Regions from separate parts of the Evansella cellulosilytica DSM 2522 genome, predicted to be linked through region 2. Evidence: riboswitches for the same ligand, from Rfam matches in the RefSeq annotation. Region 2 holds a riboswitch; each other region holds the start of a gene.
What was found. Region 2 has a riboswitch for S-adenosylmethionine ahead of BCELL_RS16520 (methionine biosynthesis PLP-dependent protein). Riboswitches for the same ligand answer to the same signal wherever they lie in the genome.
Positions count from the first base shown of each region.

Region 1: linked by a shared signal. The riboswitch ahead of BCELL_RS17145 (O-acetylhomoserine aminocarboxypropyltransferase/cysteine synthase family protein) and the one ahead of BCELL_RS16520 (methionine biosynthesis PLP-dependent protein) in region 2 are both predicted to bind S-adenosylmethionine.
Region 3: linked by a shared signal. The riboswitch ahead of BCELL_RS17070 (methionine ABC transporter ATP-binding protein) and the one ahead of BCELL_RS16520 (methionine biosynthesis PLP-dependent protein) in region 2 are both predicted to bind S-adenosylmethionine.

Region 1 covers NC_014829.1:3,688,888-3,699,511, forward strand. Annotated here, with positions in the region: gene BCELL_RS17130 (S8 family serine peptidase) at 1-2,241, opposite strand, end outside; gene secY (preprotein translocase subunit SecY) at 2,931-4,232, opposite strand; gene BCELL_RS17140 (homoserine dehydrogenase) at 4,585-5,877, opposite strand; partial or broken gene BCELL_RS17145 (O-acetylhomoserine aminocarboxypropyltransferase/cysteine synthase family protein) at 5,926-7,215, opposite strand; SAM riboswitch class I at 7,386-7,495, opposite strand; gene BCELL_RS17150 (alpha/beta-type small acid-soluble spore protein) at 7,881-8,063, shown strand; gene BCELL_RS17155 (hypothetical protein) at 8,209-8,508, shown strand; gene BCELL_RS23235 (hypothetical protein) at 8,552-8,683, shown strand; gene BCELL_RS17160 (alpha/beta-type small acid-soluble spore protein) at 8,873-9,127, opposite strand; gene BCELL_RS17165 (YozQ family protein) at 9,139-9,375, opposite strand; gene BCELL_RS17170 (SMP-30/gluconolactonase/LRE family protein) at 9,593-10,465, opposite strand.
Region 2 covers NC_014829.1:3,562,726-3,573,349, reverse strand. Annotated here, with positions in the region: gene BCELL_RS16540 (nitrite/sulfite reductase) at 1-690, shown strand, start outside; gene BCELL_RS16535 (DUF3906 family protein) at 710-922, shown strand; gene cobA (uroporphyrinogen-III C-methyltransferase) at 929-1,741, shown strand; gene cysK (cysteine synthase A) at 1,835-2,782, shown strand; SAM riboswitch class I at 2,945-3,057, shown strand; gene BCELL_RS16520 (methionine biosynthesis PLP-dependent protein) at 3,195-4,334, shown strand; gene metC (cystathionine beta-lyase) at 4,327-5,535, shown strand; gene BCELL_RS16510 (bifunctional homocysteine S-methyltransferase/methylenetetrahydrofolate reductase) at 5,535-7,451, shown strand; gene metH (methionine synthase) at 7,435-10,624, shown strand, end outside.
Region 3 covers NC_014829.1:3,670,680-3,681,303, forward strand. Annotated here, with positions in the region: gene sufD (Fe-S cluster assembly protein SufD) at 1-1,067, opposite strand, end outside; gene sufC (Fe-S cluster assembly ATPase SufC) at 1,098-1,877, opposite strand; gene BCELL_RS22935 (YuzK family famiily protein) at 2,431-2,571, opposite strand; gene BCELL_RS17055 (carboxymuconolactone decarboxylase family protein) at 2,841-3,206, opposite strand; gene BCELL_RS17060 (MetQ/NlpA family ABC transporter substrate-binding protein) at 3,491-4,381, opposite strand; gene BCELL_RS17065 (methionine ABC transporter permease) at 4,404-5,090, opposite strand; gene BCELL_RS17070 (methionine ABC transporter ATP-binding protein) at 5,087-6,109, opposite strand; SAM riboswitch class I at 6,327-6,435, opposite strand; gene BCELL_RS17075 (hypothetical protein) at 6,512-6,793, opposite strand; gene BCELL_RS17080 (MFS transporter) at 6,915-8,192, opposite strand; gene BCELL_RS17085 (DUF2553 family protein) at 9,014-9,310, opposite strand; gene gcvH (glycine cleavage system protein GcvH) at 9,445-9,828, opposite strand; gene BCELL_RS17095 (arsenate reductase family protein) at 9,966-10,322, opposite strand; gene BCELL_RS22680 (hypothetical protein) at 10,376-10,531, opposite strand.

The DNA of each region.
Region 1 (10,624 bases), 130 kb from region 2:
AGCAAGAAGCTCTCCAGTATCAGCATTCCTAATTCTCAAGTTAAATACTTCTGCGCCACCAGGTACATTTACTGTTCCGACAAGATTTTCACCAGCTATACCAAGTGATAACCCACTTAGCATTGGGTAATCAGGCTCTTGTACGAAAAGGATAGTTGGTACTTCCACAGATTGTTCACCATCACTTAAAATAAATGTTCCCTCGTAATAGCCTGGCTCTAGCTTACTCGCATCTACTTGTACACCAAAGTTGATATTTTGTGTTCTTCCTGGTTGTACTTGTAGATTTCTGCTCGTCTGAATTTTAATTCCTTCATGACCAGTAAACTCTAATGAATAACGTTTACGTTCATTTGATAAATTGTGAATAGTAAAGCTTTGACGCTGAACTTCCTTTCCTTTTTCCTTTGAAAAAATACCGAATGAATGGCTTCCTGGTGTGACGACCGTATTTGTATTGATAGCATCAAACACTCTAATACTTCCTGCACCTTGCGTGTTATGAGGATATAGGTTTCCATCAAAATCATATAAATTTTCAGCAGTATTCATCAATGCTGATTTAACAAACTCGACGCTCCAATCCGGGTTCGCTTGTAAAATGAGTGCAGCAGCGCCTGCTACATGTGGTGCCGCCATGCTTGTGCCTTGTGTTGATGCATATCCATGTGGATTATCTGGATTGTGTGTTGGAACAGTACTTAAAATCGCAACACCTGGTGCGGCTACATCAGGCTTTATCATCCACGTATTCATAACGGGACCACGAGATGAGAAGTCAGCAATTGTCTCACCAATCAATCTATCAAACTCAATATTAAATGAGATCGTATTATTCCCAGCTGCAAGTTCAGCTAATAAGACTTCCCCATCTTCTAGAGTTGTCATAATAGATGGAATAGCTAATCCTGCAACTTCAGGCTGCTCCCCTTCTACATTATTATAAATAACAGCACCAATAGCACCATGCTCTTTCGCATTTTCAGCCTTTTCAACGAAAGGATAGTCGCCACGTTGAATAAGTGCTATCTTTCCTTCTAAATCCTTCCCTTCAAAATCTTCATCTGTTCCAGCTAGTCCAACATCGACAAATTCAAATTCACCCTCATTTAAAGCAAGTAGCTCCTCTTCATTTGGGTACCCCATCACTTTTGCAGATGGATAATCTGCCCCTGGAGATGTAAAGATCTCTGCAGTATAAAAATTATATGGCAGCTGTGATGCACCAACAGAAATCGCTTCACGAGATGTTCCTGGCGAACCAACTGTCCAATTGTTCGGGCCACTATTACCGTTTGACGTAACAGCTACAACACCTTCTGCCATTGCCCAATCTAGAGCAATGCTCGTTGGAAAATCCGGGTCATTAGAAGTATTACCTAATGATAGATTCATCACATCCGCACCATCTAATACAGCTCTTTCAATAGCTGCAACGACATTTTCCGTACTTCCACTTCCCCCAGGACCAAGCACTCGATAAGCGAGTAACGTTGCTTCGGGTGCAACACCTTTAATATTCCCATTTGCGGCTACAGTACCTGCCACATGAGTACCGTGAGTTGTCGCATCACCACGCGGGTCTCCAACAGGGGTTTCTTGTGGGGAATCATTGTTATCAACAAAATCCCAGCCTTTATATTCTTCGAAATTATTAACTAAGTCAGGGTGTGTGTAATCTACACCTGTATCAATGATCGCTACTGTTACACCTTCACCAGTATACCCTGCATCCCATGCTTGTTCCGATTGGATGAATGGGGCTGTTTCAAGCATCTCAGGAGTAATTGATTGTGAAGTAAATATATCATCCTCACTAATAGATACTGCTTCATACTCTTGGTTAGGATATACTGCTTTAATCCCATCAATATCTACTAATTTATAAAGTTCATTTTGTGGAAGTTCTAAAGAGAAACCAGAAAATACATATTCATATTCCTGATTAATATTGCTAGAGGAAGTTGCAGATTGTATTTCATTTATTACGAGATTACGTGCTTTCGCTAAGTGATTTTTCGTATGATTTTTCCCTATGTGTTTTGACTCGACAATTGACTCTTCTTGTAGCTCAACAATAACGGTAATCACTTCAGAGGAGGTTTCATCTACTTCTAGATGAAAGGTAGTTAACTGTGGACTTGAATGATCTGCTTTTACACCTTGAAAACCAGATAAATTAGAGAACGCTAAAATAAATATTAATGAATACACAAATAATAGTTTAATACTTTTTTTCATTTAACACCATCTCCTATTATTTTTTTTACTAGCATGAAGATTACTTTATCATCACCCTCTATTCATAGAAAACTTTGTCACTTATATAAAATCTAACCATTCATTCTACTAACTGTCAATATATTCAGATAACTGCTATGTGAATATGACTCATAAATTTAGAATTATATAAGTATAAGATGAATCATAGTATTTATTAACACATTCTCACTATTACAAGTGCTTTTCCGGAATTTAATTTCACATTTTTATTATTATAAAATAGAATATAGCCGCTGTTAATCGGACTATATTCATCGCCTTCCTTCTATTAATATAGTTTCTGTCTATCAAAATGATGAAATAGTAATATAGTAATTTGTTTCTTTTATATCTATTGACCTAATCATATATCTATTAAATTTGTGTCATTTGTTCTATTGATTTTCTACATAGGCTTATAGTAGATTTACAATATCTCCATTGGATACATTTTTTACCATAAGAAAAAAACTAAAAACAGGCTTGGCAAAGCTCATTTTTAGTCTTTTCTTAGTAGCAGTGGAATTTCGCCGTAGCTTTTAAAGTGCTGGTGAGTGCTCTTCTCACTAGTACGCACGGCGATAAAATTCCACTACCAAATTTATACTTTCTTATCTTCTGAGAAAAAGAGAGGCTCCCTAGGGGCCTCTCTTTTTATTATCGTTTCTTTATGAAGACTTCTTTAAGAATCCTGAATATCTTCGCTCAATTAACTGGCTTTCCACTTGCTTCATCGTATCTAACGCTACCGCTGTCACGATAAGTAGCCCTGTCCCACCAATTTGTACAGCTGGTGGTAAGCTTGCAGCACGTGTGAAAATCAACGGCATGACAGCTACAGTTGCTAAGAACAGAGATCCAACAAACGTTAATCTGTAAAGCGTACGAACAATATACGTTTGTGTTGCTTTACCAGGACGAATACCAGGAATAAAACCATTTTGCTTCTTTAAGTTCTCTGCCATCTGCTCTGGGTTCATTTGAATGAACGTATAGAAGTAAGCAAAGGCAATGATTAACGCAGCATATACTACCATACCAACTGGTTCTTGTAGATTTACATATTGTATAATCCAACCACCAAATCCGTCTGTGCTCCCGAAAATACCGGCAACTGTTTGTGGCATAAAGAACAATGCTGAAGCAAAGATAACTGGAATAACCCCTGCAGCATTTACCTTTAATGGAATGTGCGTCGATTGTCCACCTGTTTTCTTTCCACCTGCAGCCATTTTCTTAGCATATTGTACTGTCACTTTACGAACAGCTTGTTGTACGAATATAATCGCAACAATAACCGCTAAAATGGCAAGTGCAATAAGTAAAATCGTTACGATATTTAAGAATAACTGGTCTCCTGCATCAACAATATAAGTAGTATAAATTTGTCTAACACCATTTGGAATTGCAGCTACAATCCCTCCAAAGATAATAATGGAAATACCATTTCCGACACCTTGTGCTGTAATTTGCTCCCCTACCCACATAAGGAATGCCGTACCTGCTGTTAAAACAACAGCAATTAGTAAGTATGTGGTTACAGAAGGGTCTGGAACAACACCTGGCATAATATTGTTAAATCCAATGGATAATGCTAACGCCTGTAAAAATGCAATACCAATAGTTCCATAACGTGTTACTTGAGCAAGTTTCTTACGACCTGCTTCTCCTTCTTTCGCCCATTCAGCAAATTTAGGAACAACATCCATTCTTAATAACTGAACGATAATGGAAGCTGTAATATATGGCATGATACCTGTTGCAAATATGGAGAATCTTTCTAAAGCTCCTCCACCAAATGTATCAAGTAATCCAAAAGCTGCTAAACCGTCAAAATTAAGAGCATCAGGATTTACCCCGGGGGCTGGAATATGTGCACCTATACGGAACACTAACAGCATTAATAATGTAAAAATAATCTTGTTGCGCAGTTCACCCACGCGGAAAATGTTACGGATAGTACGAAACATGTGCAGCACCTCTACCTTTTAATATATGGACCTACTCTAGTTTGTTTATGGCCGTTGCTAATAGAATATCATAAAATAAAGACACAGTTTGTAATTTTTTAAAAAAAGATAAAAATTTACATCCTTTTTTGACAAAATTAGGGTTCTTACTGACCATAGAATGAACAAACTACTGATAACGCTTTCACTTGTGAAAGCTACAGTTTATTCTATCATAATTTATCTAATATTACCTTATTAAATTTTGACAATTTATCTCTTACTAGTTTTCACTAGAAAAATAGGAGTGGAAAAAGCGAGGCTATGTCAAAAGGTGTTTCATACCTTCCGACACAGCCTTTGTGATTCCCGTTTAGAAAGTTAGTGTTCTTTCTTTTTTTACAGGTGAATCATTTAATAGCAGTTCCTTTTCATCCGTTAATAATGGATACACATTTATTCCTGTTAATCTATCAATCGCTATTAGCGCATCGATTTCCTCTCTTGACGCTTTAATTGCAAACCCGTGTCTATGGTTAATTGGATTTATTGAAAGCAGTACGTCAAGCCGACTTTTAGAAATATAGAAAGGCAAACGATCATCACCAGTTAAAAACCATAGCTTATTCGCTTCATCATGATTTAATTCCTCGTCAGAGTCAAATAGATGCTCTGTAAATTCATAGGCGGATAGTTTATTTAACTCATTTTCATTCATTAGAAGATTCACAACGTCTTCAATGACTGCACTTGAAGTTGGGTACCTTCCCGCTCCTGGTCCTTGCAATAATACAGAACCTACGATACTTCCTTCAATATGAATACCATTGTTAACGCCTTCCACATTAAAAAGCGGATGCTCTCGTAAAACAATCGAAGGCTGTACCGACGCACTTACTTTATTATTACCTTTAATGAGGGAAGCAACCAATTTAATACGACCTGTAATTTTTTCTACAAGCTTTATATCTTCGATGTTGACCGAGCGGATCCCTAACGGACTATTTGACTCCCATTCTGGTGCTACGCCATAAATCCACCGACTTAATATATTCGTTTTAAAATAAGGATCCCATCCATCGATATCCTTATCAGGAATTGCTTCTGCAAACCCCTTTTCTTGTGCCTCTTTTAAAGAGGATGCAAAGGAAGATGATTCTTCTCTCATCTTTGTAAGGATAAAGTTAGACGTGCCGTTGACAATACCTTCTAAACGATTAATTGTATTCGTTTTTAACGTGTGGCGAAGTGTATTTAGTAGAGGAATTCCTCCTGCAACGGCAGCCTCAAATAAAAGCTGGCAACTGTTTTGTTCTGCCAACGTGTGAAGTTCATCACCGTGCTTAGCAAGAAGCTCCTTGTTCGCTGATACGACAGAGATTCCTTGACGCAACAATGCAGTAACATATGGATAGCCAGTTTCTGAGTCAGGTGTTGCCTCAACAACAGCATGTATTTGTGCATTTAATACATCGTCGAGATTATTTGTCACCGTTGTTTCTCCATTCACTTGGCGATTATCTACATTTTTAACAACTACAAATGGGATCTCTATTCGTGCCCCTAAAAGGGCTTCGAGCTTTTTCGCTTTCTTTTCAATCGTTCTATATACTCCTTCACCTACAGTTCCAAATCCGATAATCGCTAGTTTAAATGACTGACTCATGACGAGAGTCCTCCTTGATAAATCAATTTATTCTTATGCTTATTAGCTAGTAGCTATTTTCAATGCACGATCTAACTCTTTAAACAAATCTTCCACGTTTTCAAGACCAACAGATAATCGAACGAGATCTTCCGTTACACCAGTTGCTGCTAACTCTTCCCCAGCTAGTTGCTGATGAGTCGTAGATGCTGGATGGATAATTAAGCTCTTTGCATCTCCAACGTTTGCTAAGTGAGACCACAATTCAATATTATCGATTAGCTTTCTTCCTGCTTCACGGCCACCTTTTATACCAAAGATAAGAACGGAACCATAGCCATTTTGTAATAGCTCAGAAGCATGTTCATATGATGCGTGAGATTTTAGTCCAGGGTAGTTAACCCACTCCACCGCTTCGTGCTCTTCTAAATATTGCGCTAGCTTAAGTGCATTTTCGTTATGTCTTTCTACTCTCAAATGTAATGTTTCTAACCCTTGTAAAAGCTGGAATGCATTAAACGGGCTTAAGCAAGCACCGAAATCGCGTAGTAGCTGTACCCGTAATTTAATGGCAAATGCTAGTTCACCAATATCTTTTGCATATCGTAATCCATTGTAGCTAGCGTCTGGCTCTGTGAAGCCTGGGAATTTTTCAGAATCCCAATTAAACTTACCACCATCTACGATAACGCCACCGATCGAAGTTCCATGACCTCCAATCCATTTTGTTGCTGAATGAACAACGATATCCGCACCATGATTAATCGGCTTACATACGTATGGTGTCGTAAATGTACTATCTACTATTAAAGGAATCCCAGCTTCGTGTGCTACCTCTGCCACACCGGCGATATCTAATACTTGTAAACTAGGATTTCCGATTGTTTCAGCAAAGACTGCCTTTGTTTTATCATTAATGGCTTCCTTAAAGTTTTGTGGATCAGAAGCATCAACAAAATGTACCTTTATTCCGTATTTAGGTAATGTAGTAGAGAAAAGGTTGTATGTACCTCCATACAAATTTGTTGCAGCTACAATTTCATCACCACTTCCAGCTATATTCATGATTGCTAGTGAAATAGCTGCCATACCTGAAGATGTTGCGACAGCTGCTACCCCATCCTCTAATTGAGCAATACGCTTTTCGAAAACATCTACAGTCGGATTCATAATTCGACTATAAATATTCCCTTGCTCACTTAAAGAAAAAAGACCTTCTGCATGAGCCGTATCTTCAAAGACATAAGATGTCGTTTGATAAATAGGTACCGCTCTTGCCCCCGTCGTTGGATCAGGGGTTTGACCTCCGTGTAATAGTACTGTTTCTACGTTATACGCTTTGTTTTGCTCTTCTGCCATGTTAAATCCCTCCTACATAAATTTGTAATTTTAAATATGTTAAACTTTAAAGTTTATTTCCTCTTCTAGGATTTACTTACATAACGAATACAGTATTTTACCATTCCTACTAAAAAACGCCCCTCTGCCGAAAAGACAAAGAGACGTTAGTAACATGGTTAGAACGACCTCTCTCATCTTTCAAAGCAAAAGCTTTGTAGGAATTGGCACCTTGCTAGATAAACATCTCGCTGGTTGCCGGGTTTCATCGGGCCGGTCCCTCCACCTCTCTGGATAAGAGCTTAATATATGTATTTTTCATCAATATTTTAACACAGTAGTCCTCTAAAGGATCGTATCATTGTATATAATTTTCGTCAACGGTTTTTATATGAAAAACTGTCCTTCACACTATTATCGCAAATTTTTTAAATATTATGAAGTTGTTGAAAATAATAACACCTATTTATAAGCGTGTCAATTTATTTTACACACTTTTTAAGAATTTCGACGTATCCCTTAAAGTACTAGGAGTGCTCTCCTGAGGGATGATGATGTCTGGAGATAGACTTCCTTCCCCAAGTTGAAAAAACTTAGCAGATAATATTTACCAGTTTACTGTTTGAATAGAATTTTAAAATACTAACATAATAAAAGTATCCTACAATAAAGCGAGGTGATACACGATGGCACGAAACAACAAACTTCTCGTACCTGGTGTAGAACAAGCATTAGATCAAATGAAGTATGAAATTGCGCAAGAATTCGGTGTAAACCTAGGTGCAGATGCTACTTCACGTTCAAATGGATCTGTAGGTGGCGAAATTACAAAACGCCTAGTTCAACAAGCTGAACAACAAAAATTTTAATATGAGTGGCACTTACACGCAGGCATAGCGCCTGCGTGTTTTTAATATGAATGGGGTACATAAAACTCTTCCCAATTTAATGTGTAACATATAATATGTAATTAACAAATGTGACAAGTACATTAGATGAGAGGGGATATTATTCATGATTGTTCGATCTTTAAATATTATCCTTTCGTTCTCTCTTCTATTATTAGTCCTATCGATTCATGCACCTTCTCATTTTTCTGACAACTATGAGAACTACATTACAGCAACAACATATGAGTTAGCAGCTGAAGGGAATGAACCGGAAGATAAAGGTACAAATAGGTTATTGTATTCTCCATCTTTTTTTCATCAGAAAATATTGAGCGATTTGGTCATAGCACGTTCTGATACATTCCAGAAGTGTTGGCAAAAAAAGCAGGCCACTTATATTAATCAAAACGGTGATTATTTATAATTACCACCTTCCTACTATATTAAAATAAAGTGGAGGGAAATAAATGAAGCCTGTGCGCAAAAATGATGATCTATACATTAAAGAAGCATTTAGAGGTTTAACATGGGGATTATTGATGATGATCGTTGTCTTTTTAATACTACACTTTGTTTTCGACATAAAAGCATTTCAATAAAATTAAGCAAAAGAGGATGTCCCAAAAGCTATTAGAAGCAGTGGAATTTCGCCGTACCTCTTATAGTACTAGTGAGTTCTCTTCTCGCTAGTACGCACGGCGATAAAATTCCACTGCCAATTTTATACGCTTATCTTATAAAAAAAAGGAGAGGCAATGGATTCGTTTTTATCCATTGTCTCCCCTTTTTTATCGCTGTTTTGTCATTTGTTTTTGTGCCATTTTTACTAATTCACGAACCATGTTTCCACCGATACTTCCACCTATTTCCCCTGCATCTTTTGCCTTTATATTGCCATTATAGCCCTTCTGCAAGGAGATTCCTTTTTCATCAGCAACTTCATACTTCACGTTTTCCCGGTCTTTAACGTTCATTACTTCTGCCTTTAAACGATCTAATCCTTCTCTCGCTTCCGGAACAAGAATTTTATGTTTACGGCTCATCCCAGTTCACCTTATTCAAAGCCTTTTCTTGGTATTTCTCTTCCTGCTTTGCCCGAAGTCTTTTGCCCATTCTCATTAACTTCATCAATTTTAGCGTCAATCGTTCCTTCTGTATATGCATCTGACACTTGCTCATGCGTTACCGCTAATCCATTCTCAGTCTCATCTTTACTATTATATTGATTTACTTCATATGTTTTTTCAGCTACTTTGTCAATTTGCTCATGTGTCACTTTATTTTTGTGCATTTGCTTCGCCTCCAATCATTATTATGTTTTACATGAAAGTAAAAAAATATGAAGCAGGCTGTCCCAAAAGCTATTATAATTTCTGGCAATGAATCCACTCGGCGTGCGCTAACTACAAGAAATCGACTTATAATGGGCTTTAAGAGATTGCGGTGGCACATTGCATAGAGGATGACTCAAAGGTAAAAATTCGACTTTTTAAGTCACCCTCAAATCGTTAACCTTTAAAACGGTAGCTATATGTGCCTTTTACCCCAGGTTCTACGACAAAAACGCCACCTGCATTTGGTTGCTCCTTCTGCTCTGCCTCTGAAAGACCGACACTCGCTGTTGTAACGTATAATTTATCTAGTTTTTCCCCTCCAAAGCAGCAACATGTTACTTGACTGACGGGGAAGAAAATTTCACTTAGTTTTTCTCCATTGTCCGGATTCCATCTTGAAACTCGGGAACCACCCCAATGCGCAATCCAAAGCATACCTTCAGCATCAATAGTCATCCCATCAGGAAAACCTTCTCCTTCAGGAATTGTAATGACATACCTTTTATTGTTTATTTCACCTGTAGCAGCATCATAGTCAAAAGCCGCGACCTTTTTTGTCGGTGTATCAATATAATACATGAGTTGTTTGTTCGTATCCCAAGCAAGACCATTTGAGATTGATACATCTTCAATCATACGTGATATATTTTTATCGATATCTAGACGATATAGTGCGCCTTCACCTTCAAGACCATCTAGATGCATTGTTCCAGCCCAAAACCTACCACCAGGATCAACTTTTCCATCATTAAAACGATTTTCTTTTTTTTCTGACTCAGGGTGATTAATTGAAACAATCTCTTCGCTTATTTCGTCTAAGTAATAAATGCCATCTTGAAGGCCAACTAAATAGCCACCACGTTCCACTAGGCCTAAACAACCAATATATTGGCTAAGCTTGATTGTTTGCGTTTCATTTGTCACTGGTTTAAAACGATGTATTTTTTTCTCTAAAATATCTATCCAATACAGTACTTGTTTTTTTTCATCCCAACAAGGACCCTCACCTAAAGTGGCTCCAGCAGGGATTATTAACTGAGCTTCCATCTTTTCACACCCTTTTTTCTCATTTGAATCCTCTTCTTACTCTTCGATACAAAAGACGATTTCCCTTGAAAAAAAACTCAGTTTGTTATTTTTAAAAACGGGTATGTAATTTTATGTAAATAACCTTAATTTGTTGTTTTGTTTTCATGAAGATTTTAT
Region 2 (10,624 bases):
CAAAAGCAAAATGGCTTGAGCTACATCGGTTTTAACGTTCCTGTTGGTAGAATGGATGCAAATGAATTATTAGAGCTTGCTCGTATCTCGAAGCATTATGGAAATGGAGAGCTCAGAACGTGTAACTCACAAAATATTGTCATTCCTAATGTAAAAGATGAAGATGTAGAGTCGCTATTACAAGAATCTATTTTTAATAGAATTACGCTAAATCCACCTAAATTTATTGGCTATTCTGTTTCATGTACAGGTATTGAATATTGTAATTTGGCATTAGTAGAAACGAAGGAAAGAATGAGAGATATTGCTAACTATTTAGATGAAAAAGTCTCCCTAGACGTACCTGTACGAATTCATATGGTTGGATGCCCGAATTCCTGTGGTCAGAGACAAATTGCTGACATTGGTTTACAGGGAATATTGATGAAAAATAAAGAGAAAAAGATGGTAGAGGCTTTTGAAATATACGTAGGTGGAACGCTTACGACTAACGCACAATTCAATGAAAAATTAAAAGGGAAAATATTGGCTGAAGATCTAAATGAAGTACTACGCCAGTTTGTAACTTACTTCGCTGACGAAAAATTATTAGGGGAAACATTCCATGATTTTTACAAGCGAATTGGGGTTGAAAGCTTACAGGAGAAGTTGAATACGATTTTAAACAGTGAAAGCTTTGTCAATAGTTAAGGAAGAGGATCATAATACCATGAATATATATCGTTTTGAAGCGTTAATCAATAGAGACCATACAGCTAATATTATTGTTGTCGCTAATGACGAAGAAAAGGCATTTCAATTGGCTGAAATTGAGCTTGAAAAATCATATATGAAAATCCCTCAAATAGAAGAGCTAACGTTATTTGAGAAGAAAAAAGTAGGAAATGGAGCAGCTTACGTACTGAACCAAGGGGTGGAGTAAAACAACATGAGAGGGGTGGATGAAGTGAACCAGCATAGGGGAAAAGTGTTTTTTGTTGGCGCAGGACCAGGCGATCCGAAGCTGATTACAGTGAAAGGTGCTGAACTGTTAAAGGAAGCGGATGTGATCGTTTATGATAGATTAGTAAATCAAGAGTTACTCGTCTATGGTAAAAAAAATGTAGAACTTATTTACTGTGGGAAGCTCCCGAAATATCATGCAATTCCACAGGAGTCTATCAATCAAATACTTGTTGATCATGCGAAGCTTGGTAAAAGGGTTGTGAGATTAAAAGGTGGAGATCCTTGTATTTTTGGTAGAGTTGGAGAAGAAGCGGAATGCTGTGTAGAAAATCATATCCCATTTGAAATCGTTCCAGGAATAACATCTGGTGTTGCTGCACCAGCTTATGCTGGCATCCCTCTTACTCACCGAGATTTAAGTTCCTCTGTCGCAATTGTCACGGGACATCAGCGAGAAGATGGGAAGGAACAAGACATTAATTGGAAGAGCCTAGCTAGAGGAATCGATACACTTGTTTTTTACATGGGGGTTCATAATATAGCTTTAATTCAAAAGAAGCTAATTCAGTTTGGTAAGCCACCAGAAACACCAGTTGCTTTAGTAAGGTGGGGTACTTGTGACAATCAAGAAACGCTAACGGGGGAGCTTTATAATATCGTTGACCGTGTTCAAGAAGCAGGTTTTCAATCACCAGCCATTATTGTTGTAGGTGAAGTCGTGAAAATGCGTGAAAAAATAGCTTGGTTTAATGAGATAGAAACTCATCAATACTTTTCCGAAGTCGTTCATATGTAATATGAATCGTATAGGGCTAGATTAGCGTACAAAAGTATCATTGATTTTGTAAACTTGAGTTAACAAGCTACATACTAAAAGGAGGAATTTGACATGTCATCTGTACTACAAAGACCTAAAATTGCTAGAAAACTAACTGAATTGATTGGAAGAACACCACTTTTAAGATTAAATGCGATTAGTGATGCTACAGGTGTTGAAGTTCTTGCAAAGCTAGAGTATTTTAATCCACTTGGAAGCGTAAAGGACCGTATTGGGAATGCAATGATCGAAGCGGCAGAAACAGAGGGTCTCATTACGAAGGATACAGAAATTATTGAACCGACTAGTGGCAACACAGGGATTGCACTTGCATTTGTATGTGCAGCAAAAGGATACAAACTAACGCTAGTAATGCCGGATACGATGAGTATCGAGCGAAGAAATCTACTAAAAGCATTAGGAGCAAATCTCGTTTTATCTGAAGGTGCCAAAGGGATGAAAGGAGCGATCGCAAAAGCGAACGAGCTAGTGCAATCTACTCCTCATGCATTTATGCCACAGCAATTCTCAAATGCAGCGAATCCAGAAGTACATCGTAATACGACAGCTGAAGAAATTTGGGAAGATACGGAAGGTAGTGTAGATTTTCTCGTAAGTGGTATCGGAACTGGAGGGACAATCACTGGCGTATCTGAAGTCATTAAGGAAAGAAAACCATCATTTAAAGCAGTTGCTGTAGAGCCTACTGATTCTCCTATATTAAGTGGTGGAACACCAGGACCGCACAAAATTCAAGGGATTGGACCTGGTTTTGTACCTGACGTTCTAAATACGGAAGTGTTTGATGAAGTTGTAAAAGTAAGTAACGAAGCTTCTTTTAAGGCGTCTCGTCAAATTGGAAAAGAGGAAGGACTATTAGTAGGGATTTCTTCTGGTGCTGCCATTCAAGCAGCAAAGGAAGTTGCAGAGCGACCAGAGAATAAAGGGAAAACGATTGTTGTTATACTACCAGATACAGGTGAGAGATACTTATCGACAGCATTATTTCAAGAAGACTAAAATAGAGGTTGACTCAAAAGGTCGAATTTTTACTTTTTGAGTCAACCTCTAAGGTGTGTGCTGAAGATACTCCAACTTTTAATTATTTTCACAAAATATTCGTTTTTCATTGACTTCAAGTTTTTCGGAGTATATAATCACCTATAAATAAATATTGATGGACTCTTATCAAGAGAGGTTGAGGGATCTGGCCCTTTGACGCCTCGGCAACCATTGAACTTAATTGTTCAACAGGTGCCAAATCCAGCAGAACAATACGTTCTGAAAGATGAGGGGTCCGACGTGGATTACTAACCATTCTCAACTATTCTACTGTCGACCTCTTCTAGCAGAGGTCGACTTTTTAGTTTACGCACTAGCTTCATAATCAAACATCTATTTAAAGAGTCATCAAGTTAGGGAGGAACAATTAATGAAAAGAAATCAAGGTGAAGATTGTTGTATAGAAACAAAACTTGTTCAAATAGGAAATAAAAAAGATCCTGTAACTGGTGCTGTAAATCCACCTGTATATTTTTCAACAGCTTATCAGCATACAGGAATTGGTGAGTCAACAGGGTTTGATTATACAAGAACCGCTAACCCTACGAGAAAAATACTAGAAGAAGCGATTGCTTCACTAGAAAAAGGTGATAGAGGATATGCTTGTAGCTCAGGAATGGCAGCTATCCACACTATTTTTGGATTATTTAAGCAAGGGGATGAAATCATCGTATCCCAAGATCTTTATGGAGGAACGTATCGACTATTTGAGCAGCTTTTAAATCAATATGGATTGAAGTTTTTCTATGCTGATATAAGAAGTCCTAAATCATTTGAAAACCTCATTACAGAGCGTACGAAAGCACTGTTTATTGAGTCACCTACGAACCCGCTCATGCAGGAGGCTGACCTTGAAGCATTCGGTGATATTGCAGAAAAATACAATTTATTATATATCGTTGACAATACTTTCTATACCCCTCTGCTACAGCAACCAATCGATGCTGGCGCACATATCGTTATTCACAGTGCAACGAAGTATTTAGGCGGCCACAATGATGTGCTTGCAGGATTAATCGTAGCTAAAGGTGAGGAGCTTAGTGAAAAGCTTTTTACTCTCCATAATGCTATAGGTGCTACATTAGGACCATTGGATAGTTGGCTATTAATTAGAGGAATGAAAACATTAAGCTTAAGGTTAAAAAAGCATGAAGAGAATGCGAAAAAAGTAGTACAGTTTTTACAAAAACACGACGGAATATCAGATGTGTTATATCCAGGAAAAGGTGGGATGGTATCATTCCGTGTAAAAAATGATCAATGGATTAATACGATCTTGAAAAATTTAAAGCTTATTACATTTGCAGAAAGCTTAGGCGGAGTAGAAAGCTTCATCACATATCCAGCTACACAAACACACATGGATATTCCAGAAGAAGTTCGCATTAAAAATGGAGTATGTAACCACTTATTAAGGTTTTCTGTAGGCATTGAAGAGGCGGAAGACTTGTTAAATGATTTAGATCATGCGCTAGCAATTGCTTTAGAGGAGGCGGAGACAAATGAGTAAAGAACAATTTCACTTCGAAACGAAGCTGATTCATAACCAACATTCTGTCGATAAGGAGACAGGTGCAGTTAGTACACCGATTCATCATACGTCTACATTTCATCAATTTGATCTAGACGAATTCGGCAAATACGATTATGCTCGTTCTGGGAATCCGACACGAGATGTGTTAGAGGAAACAATTGCCGAGCTTGAGGGAGGAGTGAGAGGGTTAGCATTTTCTTCAGGAATGGCTGCTATTTCTACTGCATTTATGCTTCTTTCCAAAGGAGACCACGTTCTCATCGCTGAGGATGTATATGGGGGTACATTCCGGTTAGTTTCCCAAGTGTTACAACGTTTTGGTGTCGATTATGACTTTGTAGATACGACAAATTTAGAAGAAGTAAAACAAAAGCTACGTCCGAATACGAAAGTGATTTATATAGAAACACCGTCAAATCCAGTATTAAAAATTACAGACATCAAAGCAGTTTGCGAAATAGCAAAGGAAAACAATTGTTACACTTTTGTTGATAATACATTTTTAACACCAAGCTTACAAAAACCGCTAGAATTAGGGGCAGATGTCGTATTACATAGTGCCACTAAATTTATTTCAGGGCACAGTGATGTTGTAGCAGGCTTGGCTGTTGCGAAGGATAAAGAGCTTGGCGACCAGCTAGCTTTTTTACAAAATACGTTCGGAGCAGTGCTTGGTGTACAAGATTGCTGGCTCGTTCTAAGAGGTTTAAAAACGCTTCATGTACGAATGAAAGAGTCACAGCAAACTGCATTTGAATTAGCAAAATACTTAGAGGAAATCCCAGAAGTAAAGAAGGTTTATTATCCTGGCCTAGATAATCATGAAGGCAGAGAGATACATTTTAGTCAATCAAGCGGAGCGGGAGCTGTATTATCGTTTGTGTTAGAGGATGTAGATGCTGTGAGAGAGTTTGTAAATGCTGTAGAAATACCTGTTTTTGCGGTAAGTCTAGGAGCTGTAGAATCGATCCTCTCTTATCCAACTAAAATGTCACACGCGGCAATGCCGGAGGAAGAACGTTATAAAAGAGGAATTGAAGACGGCTTACTAAGACTATCTGCAGGCTTGGAAAATACAGAAGATTTAATTAAAGACTTTAATCAAGCCTTTCAACATATAAGAAAAGCAACTAAAAAGAAGGAAACTAACTTAGCGGTAGATAGGGGAGCTTTGTAATGGGGCTTTTAGACGATTTAAAAAAACAAGTCATTGTTGCAGATGGAGCAATGGGAACACTACTTTACTCTTATGGTGTAGGGAATTGTTTTGAAGAAATGAATCTGTCCCATCCCGATCAAATTAAAGAGATTCACGGAGCATATTTAGCTGCTGGCTCCCAAGTAATTCAAACGAACACTTACGGAGCAAATTATGAAAAATTACTGCGCTACGGTTTAGAAGATCAAGTGAAGAACATCAATACGAAGGCAGTAAGGCTTGCAAAAGCAGCTTTGGAAGAGCATCGAAGCGACTTGTCGTCATTTAGTTCAGAAGAGAACAAATATATACTTGGAACATTAGGTGGCGTGAGGGCTGTCCCAGGAAAACCTATTTCATTAACGGAAATAAAGCGAAGTTTTAGAGAGCAGCTATACTGTCTCCTTATGGAAGAAGTAGACGGTATTTTACTTGAGACCTACTATGACTTCGAAGAGTTAAAGACAGTTTTACAGATTGCTAGGAAAGAAACACAATTACCTATAATCGCACAAGTATCATTACACGATATAGGAATCGTTCAAGGTGGGATTTCTGTAGATGATGCAATGAAAACGCTAGACGACTTAGGTGCAAATATTGTTGGTCTCAATTGTCGAATGGGGCCACATCATATGATTCGTTCACTTGAACAAGTATCCATTCCTGAAAATGCTTATTTATCAGCGTATCCTAATGCAAGCTTACCGAGCTATTCTAATGGTAGATATCATTACTCATCTAATTCTGAGTATTTTCAACAATCGGCAAATTTACTTTGGGAGCAAGGAGTAAGTCTTATAGGTGGATGCTGTGGTACAACGCCTGAACATATTAAAGCAATTGCAGATGCTGTAAAAGGAAAGGCGCCTATTACAGAAAAAGAAATAACGGTTAATCAGAAATCGGTTGTTCATATTGAGACGCCAGAGCCACCGAAAGTAGAAAAGCTAAATGAAGTTGTAAAAACGAGAAGTTCTATTATCGTGGAGCTCGATACACCTAAAGATTTAGTAACGACGAAGTTTCTTGAAGGCGCAAAAGCTTTAAAAGAGGCAGGGGTAGATGCTGTTACTTTAGCAGATAATTCTTTGGCGAATCCTCGTATTTGTAATTTAAGTATGTCGACAATATTGAAAGAAAAATTACAAGTAACCCCACTCGCTCATATTACTTGTCGCGATCGAAATTTAATTGGATTACAATCTCACTTGATGGGGCTGTCAACGCTAGGAATTGATAACGTGTTAGCAATAACAGGCGACCCAGCAAAGGTTGGCGATTTTCCTGGGGCTACATCTGTATATGATTTATCTTCGTTTGAGCTCATTCAAATGATTAAGCAATGTAATGAAGGACTGTCATTTACAGGGAAGCCGCTAGGTAAAAAAACGAACTTTACAGTCGCAGCTGCATTTAATCCGAATGTGCGCCATTTAGATAAAGCAGTAGAACGGCTACAGAAAAAAATAGATTGTGGCGCTGATTACTTTATGACACAGCCTGTATATTCGGAAAAACAAATTGAAAATATATATGAACATACGAAGCATATTAAGGCCCCAATATATTTAGGGATTATGCCACTGACTAGTTATCGGAATGCAGAGTTTTTACACCACGAGGTACCTGGAATAAAGCTAACCGATGATATTCGCCAGGCAATGGCGCTTCATAAAGAGGATAAAGCAAGATCACAGCAAGAGGGGATCGCCATTGCGAAGAACTTAATTGATACGGCACTTCATTATTTTAATGGCATCTATTTAATTACGCCATTTACTAAATACGAAATTACGGTAGAGTTGACGAATTACATTAAGGAAAAAACGAGTGCAGCAACAGATCGACAAGCAGGGCCAATAAGGAAGGTGTATGATGGCAACATTATTTGAACAACAGCTAAGAAAGAAAATCTTAATTTTTGACGGTGCTACAGGTACGATGTTCCAGCAAGCAAATTTAACCGCAGAAGACTTTGGGGGCGAAGAGTATGAAGGGTGTAATGAATATTTAAACATTGTATCGCCCCATGTTGTAGAACGCATTCACCATGAGTATTTTAAAGCAGGTTCAGATATCATTGAAACAAATACTTTTGGTGCAACAAGTATTGTTTTAGATGATTATGACTTAGGTCATATAGCAGAAGAAGTTAATTTTAAGTCGGCTCAGCTTGCAAGAAGAGCAGCTGATGAATGGTCTACGTCTGAGTGGCCAAGATTCGTTGCTGGTGCTATGGGACCGACGACAAAGGCTATTTCAGTCACCGGGGGCGTTACATTCGAACAGCTCATTGACACATATGAGGAACAAGCGAGAGGCTTAATTCGTGGTGAAGTTGATGTGCTACTTTTGGAAACGTCTCAAGATATGAGAAATGTGAAGGCTGCCTTTTTAGGAATTCAGCGTGCATCTGAAAAACTAGGTAAAACATTACCGCTAATCGTTTCAGGTACGATTGAACCGATGGGAACAACATTAGCTGGTCAAAGTATCGAAGCATTCTACTTATCTTTAGAGCATATGAATCCAGTAATGGTCGGTTTAAACTGTGCGACTGGGCCTGAATTTATGAGAGAGCACATTCGCTCCTTATCCAATTTAGCAACAACAGCTGTAAGCTGTTATCCGAATGCAGGTCTACCAGATGAAGAAGGAAATTATCACGAATCACCTGAATCGTTAGCGAAGAAGATTGCAGGCTTCGCAGAAAAAGGTTGGCTTAATATGGTCGGTGGCTGCTGCGGTACAACACCAGCTCACATTAAAGCTTTAGCGGACGCAATTAAACCATTTAGTCCAAGAAAGGTTCCAGAGGACCACCCACATGCTGTTTCTGGTATAGAACCGCTTATTTATGATGAAGATATGAGACCTCTTATGGTAGGGGAAAGAACAAATGTCATCGGTTCACGAAAATTCAAAAACCTCATCGCTGATGGAAAGTACGAAGAGGCATCAGAAATTGCAAGGGCACAAGTGAAAAACGGTGCACACATTATTGACATTTGTTTAGCCGATCCTGACCGCGAAGAATTAGAGGACATGGAGCATTTTTTACAGCAAGTCATTAATAAAGTAAAGGTTCCTTTAATGATTGATTCTACAGATGATGCAGTCATCGAAAAAGCCCTTACGTATTCGCAAGGAAAAGCGATCATTAACTCTATTAACCTAGAGGATGGAGAAGAACGCTTTGAAAAGGTTGCTCCCTTAATCCGTCAGTACGGTGCTGCGGTAGTAGTAGGGACGATAGATGAAATTGGAATGGCAACGACAGCGGATAGAAAACTAGAAGTTGCGAAAAGAAGCTATGATTTACTTGTTAATAAATATGGTTTAAACCCAAAGGATATCATTTTTGACCCATTAGTTTTCCCAGTAGGTACTGGTGATGAACAATACATTGGGGCGGCAAAGGAAACTGTCGATGGTATTAAGTTAATCAAAGAAGCACTACCTGATTGTTTAACGATCCTTGGTGTAAGTAACGTGTCCTTTGGTCTTCCGCCTGTAGGAAGAGAAATTGTAAATGCGGTGTATTTATACCACTGTACGAAGGCTGGACTTGACTATGCCATTGTAAATACAGAAAAGCTAGAGCGTTTTGCCTCAATTGCGCCTGAAGAGATAGAAATGGCAGAAACACTTTTATTTAAAACGAGCAGCGAAACGTTAGCGAAGCTTGTAGAGTTTTACCGAGGAAAAAAATCGACTGTCAAAAAAGAAGTAAATAACCTTCCTTTAGAAGAAAGACTAGCTCATTACGTCGTAGAAGGAACGAAGGAAGGACTCATTCCTGATTTAGAAAAGGCATTAGAGAAGTTTTCCGACCCACTTGAAATTATTAATGGTCCACTCATGACTGGAATGGCAAAGGTAGGGGAATTATTTGATAAAAACCAATTAATCGTTGCAGAAGTACTTCAAAGCGCAGAAGTCATGAAAGCGGCAGTTGCATATCTTGAAGACTTTATGGAAGTGAAGGACGATAGTGGAAAAGGAAAAGTAATTCTAGCGACAGTGAAAGGTGACGTACATGACATAGGAAAAAACTTAGTAGAAATTATACTGAGCAATAATGGTTTTAGAGTCGTTGACCTAGGAATTAAAGTCACTTCACAAACGCTAATTGATGCAGTTCGTAAAGAAAAACCAGACATGATTGGTCTATCAGGACTACTTGTAAAATCAGCTCAACAAATGATGCTAACAGCACAGGACTTAAAGCAATCAGAGGTTTCGATCCCGATTCTAGTAGGTGGTGCAGCACTTTCACGTAAATTTACAGATAATAAAATTTCTCCAGAATATGAGGGGCTTGTCATGTATGCAAAGGATGCAATGGATGGTTTACACATTGCCAACCAGCTACAAAAGCCAGAGGAGAGGGAAAAGCTCGTAACCGCTCATAAAGAAAAACTTGAAAACATTGCTATTAGCAAAGCGAAGGAAACAAAAAAGGCTGAGCCAGAAGTAGCTGTAAAGGTGAGATCAAACGTCTCCCGTACAGCACCAATACACACACCACCTGACTTAGACAAGCATATTTTAAGGAACTTTTCTTTACCGCATTTAACACCGTATCTAAATTGGCAAACTTTATTGTGTAGTCACTTAGGTGTACAAGGAAATATAAAAAGAAGGCTAGAAAAAAAGGATCCGAAAACACTGGAACTTAAAGGTCTAGTAGAGGAACTGCTTGTTCAAGGTGACAAAGAAGGTAGCATCTCTGTAAATGGCATGTATCAATTCTTCCCTGCACAATCCGACGGTGATGATATTATCGTCTACGATCCGAATGAAAAAGGGAAAGTGCTTGAAAGGTTTACCTTTCCACGGCAAACAAAAAGCCCTTATTTATGTCTGGCTGACTTCCTTCGTTCGGTAGATAGTGGGGAAATGGATTATGTAGGATTTTTAGCCGTCACAGCAGGTGGTGGCATTAGAGAGCAAGCTCGTGTATGGAAAGAACAAGGAGATTATTTAAAGAGTCACGCGATTCAAGCATTAGCATTAGAACTCGCCGAAGGTTTTGCAGAGTATGTCCATCATTTAATGCGAG
Region 3 (10,624 bases), 110 kb from region 2:
TTTTCACTTAACATGAGTACACGCTCTGTTTGCTCACCGTTAGATTTCGTTGCACCATGCTCAATTTTAGTAATTCCATTGAATATAGATGTAGCTTCCTCTTTCATTACACCGTGCTTCAGTATTTGGCCATCTGAATGCTTCCCGTAATGTACCACGTTTGTCGTAAAGTTTTGTACTTGCTTGCCTCGCCCGATAGCAACAGTTTTTGTATCCGCATAAGAACCTTCTCCGTGAAGATACGTAGTATTTTCAGATACCGTATTACCATCGTTCATCTGACCTAATGCCCAGTATAGCTTCGCATCTTTACCGTTCACTTGTCCGCGACGATTTACATACGTTGTTGTTGCTGTTGAGAAGTTGTCTACAGCACCAAAGTTTACAGTAGCTCCATCCTCAACATAAACTTCAGCTACAATGTTAGCTACAGTTTCCACTGCTTGACCTTCTGTAACATAGTTTTCAATATATGTGACAGAACTATTAGCTTCAGCAACGATTAAAACATGGTTAAATAGGCCAAACTGTCCTTCTTGTGCATAAACAGCCTGTAAAGGTACGTCCACTTGCACATTTTTTGGTACATATATAAATGTCCCACCATTTAATAGTGCTGTGTGAAGGGCTGTTAAACGATTTTCATCTGGTAAAACAGCTTCAGACATAAAGTATTTTTCAACTAGATCAGCATGCTCTTTTAAAGCAGTCTCAATATCGGTAAAAATAACGCCCTTACTAGCTAAATCTGAACTAACATTTGTAAAGGTAGTTACACCATTTTTTTGAGCAAGTAAATTTTGTATTTTTTCTTCATCACCAATAAGACCTTTCACTTCATCTGAAAGTTCAGCAAATTGTCCACTAGTTTGCACGTTAGCTTCCAAAGATAATGGTGTGAAGTTCCATTTCGTAATTTTTGTTTTATCAGGTTTCGGTAGATCTAAAGTACTCGCTTTCTCTATTGACGAAACTCGTAAGTCCGTAAGCCACTTTGGCTCCTGGCGATCTTTAGAGAAGCTAGTAACACTGCTTTGATCTACTGGAAGTTTAGTTTCCGCTGTCATCTTCATTCCTCCTCTTAAAAACCGTCGTTATTATTGGCCTACCGTTTCGTCTTCAATACCTAATTCTTCTTTAATCCAGTCATATCCTTCCGCTTCCAATCTTTCAGCTAATTCAGGTCCACCTGATTTAACGATACGACCTTGCATCATAACATGGACAAAGTCCGGAGTTATGTAATTAAGAAGGCGTTGATAGTGAGTAATAATAAGGCAACCAAAATCATCACTACGCATTTCATTAATACCTTTAGAAACAACCTTTAGTGCATCAATATCTAAACCAGAATCAATTTCATCAAGAATAGCAATTTTTGGTTCAAGCATCATTAGCTGTAATATTTCATTACGCTTTTTTTCTCCACCAGAGAACCCTTCGTTTAAATAACGATGTTGGAATGATTCATCCATTTCTAACGTATTCATTTTTTCATCCATTTGACGAATAAATTTCATAAGAGAAATTTCGTCTCCCTCTTCACGGTTAGCATTAATAGCACTACGAACAAAATCTGCATTCGTAACACCACTAACTTCACTTGGATATTGCATCGCTAAGAAAAGTCCTGCACGTGCACGCTCGTCAACTTCCATTTCAAAAAGGTCTTCTCCATTAAAAGTTGCGTTCCCTTGCGTTACTTCATATTTAGGGTGTCCCATTAAGGCAGAGGCTAAAGTTGATTTACCAGTTCCGTTCGGACCCATAATTGCATGAATTTCTCCACCTTTAACTTCGATTCCAAACCCTTTCAAAATTTCTTTATCTTCAATTGATACATGAAGATCTTCTACTTTTAAGCTTGGCTTAGTCATTTTCCATACCTCCATTTATTTTACGTAATTGAATGAAAAGAAATAACTCCATTATGAGTCTTCTCTTTTATTTTCGTACCAGTATGATACTTAAAAAGCTTAAGACTAAGAAATTAATATCATTCTCAATCTATTCTCATTACAATCTTATATCAAATGCAAAACCAGTTCAAGGAAAAGGAACCTATTCACAATTTAATTTTTTTACTTATTCTACACTTTTTTATGAACAACTTATGTATTTTCCCAATAATTCTTTGTTTTTATTCACAAATTTTTCAATTTTGCGTATTCAGCCTACTTGACATTACAGCTATATTTTTCACTAAATCTCATTAATTATGAATGAGCAAGTGTTTATCATTCTCATCGAAATGATAATTTGTAACTCTAATTGAGAATGAATATCGTTTACATTTAGGAGAGAAGTTGTCCATAATGAGTGATATATGAAAACACGGTGTCTCCTAATAATACACTAACTAGACTCACCGTACATTTGCATAAAGAGAGACCCAAAAGGTATTTTATAACCTTTTGAGTCTCTCACGTTTTATTTATGAACTTGACGTTGGAATTCCGCGACAATGGATATAGACTGATGATGATCCTTTTCTCGCTGCTCTTCCACTTCCATTCGGTTCTCCAACTTACGATTGTATTCTGCATAACCGATTCCGTGAGATTGTTGCATCGCTTTTTCCATCTCAGTAGTATGTTTCGCTTGAATCTGATGGATAATAAATCACTTTCCTTTCAAATGTTTTTGAGGTAATCTTACTTAATTCTTATATTACCTCTGCTTTCTTTCACATATTTAATGGTAACACTTGAAAGAAAATGTGCCAAAAGGAGTTTTATGTCATAAAATATAACGTGAACGTATAATATAATCTGACATCGAACTACCAAACTCTTTTCTACATATCCACCAATATTCTCTTTTATACTTTCATTTTGAAACTAATGTGCCTGTCCTCCAAACTCTTGAAGGCATTCTTCAACTAAAGTAACTGCATTACTCATTGCAGCACCACCACCAAATGCTGCAGTTACGCCTACTGCCTCAAGTATTTCTTCCTTACTACACCCATGATCAATGCAACCCTTCATATGGTATATAATGCAATATTCGTCTTGACTATAAATGCCTATACCTAGGGCAATTAATTGCTTCTCTTTTTGTGAAAGGGCTCCTTCCTTAAAACACGCCTCCGTAAATTCGTTAAATTTACCAGCAATATCAGGCATTTGCTTAGTAAATATACCAATTCCTTCCTTATAATGATGCAATGCTTCTTGAATTGAACCCTCGTATTGATTTTCCATACTTCCCGCTCCTTCAAAATGATTTCGATCATAAACAATCATAGTATGAGTTATATGAAGGAAAGATATTATGGAAGGTTTTAGTCTTTTCTTAGAAGCAGTGGAATTTCGCCGTAGCTCTTAAAGTACTAGTGAGTAGTCTTCTCGCTACTACCCATGGCATCGGCACCTCTTTTTTATATGATTTTGCTCTTAAAATGAGAAAAACTCCATCCCCTAAGCTAATACATCTATAAAAAAGGTGACTCAGTAGGTAAAATTTACCTTTTGAGTCACCAGCATACTTATTCAGCAGGTACTACTGCACCATCATAAGTTTCTAAAATAAAGTTTTTAACATCCTCAGAACGAAGTACTTGTAATAATGTAGTGATACGCTCGTCATTTTCATCTCCACTACGTACAGCAATAACGTTTACGTATGGGTTATCTTGGTCACCAGACTCAAGTGCAATTGCGTCTTCAACAGGATTTAAACCAGCATCTAAAGCGTAGTTAGAATTAATTAAAATTGCGTCACCTTCATTGTGCTCATAAGCAGTTGGTAATAATGCTGCTTCGACATTAGCTAAAAACTCAAAGTTTTTTGGATTCTCTACAATATCATCTAGAGATGCACCAATACCTGCACCTTCTGCTAATGTAATTAATCCATGATCCTCAAGCATCATTAAAATTCTACCATGATCAGCAACTGAATCACTTAAAATAAATTGCGCTCCCTCAGGTAGTTCATCTAAGCTGCCATAATCTTGAGAATAAACACCAATTGGTTCAATATGAATGCCACCAGCATTAACAAAGTCATAGCCTTGTTCTTCAATTTGCATCTCTAAGTAAGGAATGTGTTGGAAATAGTTAGCGTCTAATTCACCAGCATCTAACGCTTCGTTTGGTAAAACATAATCGTTAAATGTAACAATCTCTAAATCAATTCCCTCTTCTACTAGTAGTGGCTTTACAAATTCTAACACCTCTGCATGTGGAACATTAGTCGCCCCTATAACTAATGATACTAATTCTTCAGTAGTTGCATCATCTTCTGTTGTTTCTTCTACTTCTCCAGCATCAGCAGTACCTTGCTCATCAGTTGTTTCATCTTCTCCAGTACCACAAGCTGCTAAAATACTTAACGAAAGACCAAATGCAGTAATTAATTTAACTAATTTTTTCATCTAAATTTACCCCCAATTATTTTTATCTTTTATCTAATCTATTGGTTAAACGATCGCCGATAAATTGAATAATAAAGACGATCAGTAACACAATCAATGTTGCCATCAGCGTAATGTCGGTATTTCGTCGTTGGAAACCATCTCTAAACGCTAAATCACCTAATCCACCAGCACCTATGACCCCAGCCATTGCTGTATAACCTACTAATGCGATGGCAGTGACTGTCAAGCCTGATACTAATGCTGGCATTGATTCTGGCAATAATACTTTAAAGATAATTTGTCTATTACTAGCGCCCATTGCCTTTGATGCTTCAATCACCCCCTTATCAATTTCTCTTAGTGCAATTTCTACCATACGAGCGTAAAACGGTGCTGCCCCTATAATTAATGCTGGTAGTGCAGCGGAAGGACCTAACATCGTTCCTACAATGATTCTCGTAAATGGAATTAGCAAGACGATCAGTATAATAAAAGGAATCGACCGAAAGACATTGACATATGCCGAAATAACACCTTGAATAATTCTGTTCTCCCATAGGTTACCTTTATCTGTTAAAAAGAGAAGTAAACCTAGTAATATCCCAAATAGAAATGTAAACAGCAGTGAGTATGATGTCATATAAATCGTTTCTTTTGTCGCATCCCACATGTTGGGCCATTTTACATTTTCAAATAATAAAATATTATAGATCGTTCCTATATTCATGGATGGATCACCTCCACTTGTACCTTTTGCTCACGGATATAAGCAATTACTCTCTCTAACTCACTAGCCTCACCGTCTACATTAATGAAAAGCGATCCATAGGGTCCATTTTGAGTTTGACTAATCTTCCCTTGTAAAATATTTACCGTAACATCAAATGTACGAATGATATTTGTAATTAAAGGCTTTTCTGCTTCTCTTCCAACAAAAGTTAACTGCAAAACATGACCGATATCTTCTTCCTCTAATAGATGTCTAATTGCTTCTTCAGTTTCTTCCGGTTCAGTCACTTGCTTCACAAACTCTTTTGTCATTTCTTGTTTTGGATGCTTGAAAACTTCTAAAACATTCCCTTGTTCTACTATTTTTCCTTGCTCCATTACAGCAACTCTATGACATATTTTTCTTATAACATGCATCTCGTGTGTAATTAAAACAACAGTAAGACCAAGCTTTTTATTTATATCTACTAGTAGTTCCAAGATAGAATCAGTTGTTTTTGGGTCTAACGCCGAAGTTGCCTCATCACATAACAACACCTTCGGGTTATTTGCAAGTGCTCTTGCTATACCAACTCTTTGTTTTTGTCCACCACTTAACTGTGAGGGGTATGAACCTCCACGTCCTTCAAGTCCAACTAAACGAATTAGCTCCTCAACCCGCTCATCACGTTCCGTTTTTGGTACTCCTTTAATTTCTAACGGAAAAGAGATATTTTCTTTTACTGTTCGAGACCAAAGTAAGTTAAAGTGTTGAAATATCATTCCTATTTCTTGACGTGCCGCTCTAAGTTTTTTACTTGAAAGCTTGTTCATCGTCTTCCCTGCTATCGTTACTTCACCAGAGCTTGGGGTTTCAAGCATATTTAACAATCTTATTAGTGTACTTTTGCCGGCCCCACTATATCCGATGATCCCGAAAATCTCACCTTCATCAATTGTTAAATTTATTTCATCGACAGCGGTGACTTTCCCATCACGAGTATTAAATGTTTTCACAAGATTCGATAACGAAATCATCTTCTTTGCCCCCTCTTTGGTTCTTTTAAAACTAGTTTTTTTTGTGTTGGCTCACTATAAGCCTTATAATCTATTATCCCTATACGCATAGTGCGGATTGTATATAGTAGAATGTTAGAATTTTATTATTATCTCAAGAAATTGTATTTTAATAAAACAAAAACCTTTCTGCTCTCACGAAAGATAAGCAGAAAGGTTTCTCTATTATGAAACCTACCCCTCATCTATCAAAGCATCACACTTTGCAGGAATTGGCACCTTTTCCAAGTCACCTTGGTGGTTGCCGGGCTTCATCGGGCCAGTCCCTCCGCCTCTCTGGATAAGAAAGTATTATTATTTTAGTAAATTAACATCGCTCTTGTGGAATCATATCACGGCTATAAAAAGAATGTCAATTATTTTTTACCGGAAATTTTTACTTAAGTAAAGGAGTGACTCTAGCAATAAAAGATCCTTCAGCTGACCACTAACTCCTAACTCACCTCTTTTTTTCATAGAGATGAGGAAGTCTTCTCCTTGTAGCAATAGCCTAAGTGATTCAATATCACCTTCAATGATGACATCCCCAACTGTATCTTTCACAGACTCAATGTCTATGTTCTGTCCATTAAAACGAACGATCCATTGCTCCTCGTCACAAATAAAACAAACATTTATGAATGCTTTATCTACTAGTTCATTCATATGAATTGACTTTCGAATTCGATTGACCGACGCTAAGAGAAGCTCATGCATCATCATCCCGCCCTTACTAAGGTTATACCTAATTGAGGTATTCTCCTTTTAAGGACAATTTCCCTTTTTTTTATCCGACATTTTCTATTTGTTTCTCTTTTTTATGCGGAATTTGTTTTCTAAAAACAAAGAAGAAGTAAAGCGTACCTGCTAAATAAAGAACACCAGTAATCGAAAATACGATTGCATAACCTGAATAAGCACCGTAAACCATCACAATTGTTGTAGAGACTGGTCCCATCACTGCCCATCCTAGCTGGAATACTGCTTGACCTACCGAATTTGCTAATCCTTTAATTGAGTCATCAACACTTCGCATCATAAGTGACATTTGAATGGGATTACCTGCGTTCATTAATGCTTGCCTAAATAAAAAACCAAATACTGCCCAATAAATATTTTGTGTATAGGCAGTGAGAAGAAGAAATGGAATGGATAATAGTTGTAAAATAACAACTGCTTTAACTTCTCCAACCTTATTCACGACTGCTGGACCTATAAGAAGAGCGACTGCTGTCATTGCTTGACCTGCAGATATGATAATCCCTACGAGTGAATGAGAGATTTCAAATCTATCTACGAAATATAGATTCAAGTATGGAATGACAAGTCCTGATCCGAAGCCAATCAGTATTTGTGCGATAGCAAATAAAATAATAATTTTAAATCCAGCCCGGTGTGTTTTAAATAAACTTTTAAAAGAACGATCTTGTACTGTTTGCGATGTTAGCTTTTTCTCTTCCTTTATTTTCAAGAAAGATGGTAAAGCTAGCACGACAAATCCAACACCAATCAGTAACGTCAAACGTATACTCCATAATGCATCAAAGCCTAAAATCAAATGAAAGAAGTCACTTAATGTACCACCCAATGTATTTCCTATGACGTTCACAACCATAATTATCGCAAAGTTAAAACTAAATAAGTGAACGCGTTGTTTTTCAGTTGAATTTTCAGCTAGCAACGGAATAGAGGAAACTTGAATAAATGCCATAAAAATACCTGTCATAAATGCCGTTCCTAAAAGTAGTATCTCAACGGAAAGAACAGCTCTAAGTAATAAGCTTAAAGCCGCAAAGATACCACCAATATAAATGAGCTTTTTTCTTCCAACCCGATCACTTAAAATTCCTGCTGGCAATAGTAACAGTGCTGTAGCGATAGATTGCATTGCAATAACTGAACCGTTCGTTTGGTCACTATATCCTAACTCACGAATGTAATAATTGTAAATGATCATAAAAATTCCCATGCCTATATGTGCAAATATAGAGCCAGTGAGAAATAAACGTACGTTGCGATTGTATCCCTTGAATTGATTTGACCAATCGCCTACGAATTTTGTCATGAAATTTCCTGCCTTCCACCTCTTAAAGTCAAAATATTTAGGTTACTTCGAGTCTCTAAATATATACTTATCATAGCCGATGGAAGAAAATTTGAAAAGATATTATTTTAATATTTACATGGATAATACTGTGAATGTTACTTAGGAAATAATAAAAGTGGCTGACTTAAAAGGTGAAAATTCGAAGAGCACTGAAAAAGTAAAAAACATGATTGTATCCTGTATTAATATTCATAAGCCATAATTTAAGGACGAATTGATGATCCTGGAGCAAGCGAGGTAACTGTCTCTTCCTCTACGCGCATATGCTTTGGAGCGTATCCGTAACTGTATGAGCATATAGAGAAATAACAAAAGAGAAAAAATGCTGATGGAGCAGCGTCGAGACAACTCGAAGCTTCATCAAAGAAGCGTCGCTCTTCCTGTGGAAAAGTAAGTCAGGGTGAGACACTGCAGAGCGAGGCTCGAAGCGGCTTGCCGACTCTCTACGAAAAAGCGAATTTGTGCAGGTCTCATCAACTTTTATATTCAAATGACCTTATATTTATTAGCCTCCCCTTTCAATCTAGGACTTTTTAAGTGCCATTGTGTTCTTTCACTTTTTCAGTGTTCCTTAGCAATGTATGTAGCCGTTGCAATCGTTAAAAAGCCTGATAGGAGTGAGTTTCTCCTATCAGGCGAGTGTAGCCATTGCAATACAATTAATAGGCACTGAAAAGTTGCTTTTTACTTTTTCAGTGGCCTCATATCGCCCCTTTTAAGTCACCCTCTTGGACAATTCTTGTGAAGAGTATAACAAGCATTTTTATGAAAAAAGGAAATTAGCACCAGCCCATGTCACAACCCTCTACATACGATTGTGGTTGTTGAGGTTTCTTCTCTTTTTTATAAATTTTCTCTTCATCTAAATCAAAGCCCTCTGCCATTTCATATAAATGTTCCTGTCCATTATTCTTGATTTCGCCTATTTTTTCTTTGTTTAAATAAAGCGCTGTTTCGCCATTACTTTCTTTTTTATGCTCCACTTTATCTGTTACATCAACACGAACTTCAGAAGCCATTTCGGTGTCTTGTTTATTGTCATGCACAGTGAAAAAATCTTGATCAATGTTCTTCAAAGCTAACACCCCTTCCTTACTTTTATGATTTACACTCTGTGCAATAAGTATGAAAGGAAAAAAACGTTAATATAAAGTAAGTTTGTTGTAGAAAAGACTAAAACGAGCTTCACTAAGCTCGTTTTTAGTCTCTTTTAGTCTTCACTTATCATCTCTTCATATGCTTCCGCTGTCATTAACTTATCTAATTCAGATGGATCTGTCGGCTCAACAACGACCATCCATGCTTTTTCATATGGAGATTCGTTAACAAATTCTGGTGATTCTTCTAGTTCTTCATTCACTTCAACTACTTTACCAGTAATTGGTGCATAAAGCTCAGATACAGTTTTTACAGATTCCACACTTCCGAAAGGCTCGTCCGCTTCAATTGTATCTCCAACCTCTGGAAGTTCTACAAAAACGATATCGCCTAGCTCTGATTGTGCAAAGTCAGTAATTCCGATACGGACTTTGTTCCCTTCAGCCTTTACCCACTCGTGCTCTTCTGAATACTTATAATCTTTTGGTAAGCTCATTATAAATCCCTCCATCATTATCATGTCCAGCTTGAACTGCAAAGTGTGTTTTTAAACATTATGTATGACACAGTTCTTATTCATACGTCATCTAAAACTATATTACAAAAAGACTTTGCAAACAACCTTAAATGGTGTTACTTCCAAGTCTCTTCAAAGGTTTCTTCTTTAAAACCAACAGTGACCTTCTCCCCATCAGTGACAATTGGGCGTTTAATTAACATACCATCAGAAGCTAATAAAGTAAGAAGTTCATCATCACTTGCAGTAGGAATTTTATCCTTTATTCCTAGTTCGCGATATTTTTTTCCACTTGTATTAAAGAATTTCTTTAATTCTAACCCACTTTTTTTGTACAAATCCGTTAATACTTCTTTTGATGGAGGGTGCTCAACAATATGAATCGATTCATACGTAATTCCTTGGTCATCTAACCATTTTAAAGCATTTCGACATGTTCCACATTTAGGATATTGATAAATAGTAGTACTCAAAATAAAAAACCTCCTTTCTAAAATAATATTATATTATTTCTCAAGCAAATTCACTATTTTGCCTCATTAATTTTTTTTACATCTTGAGGAGGCATTTTATAAGCTTCTTGTATACCCTCAATTGGACCTTTATCTTCAGATTCCGTTGAAAACTTATCAACTGCCTCAATACGGTACCCTTTTATAAATTCATTTGCTGGCTTTTTCATGATGTTGGGTCCTCCCTTAAAATATTTTTTTTAATATATGCAGCAAAAGAAAAAAATAAAGCTTTTCCACCAATTTATGTATTAAATTAATGA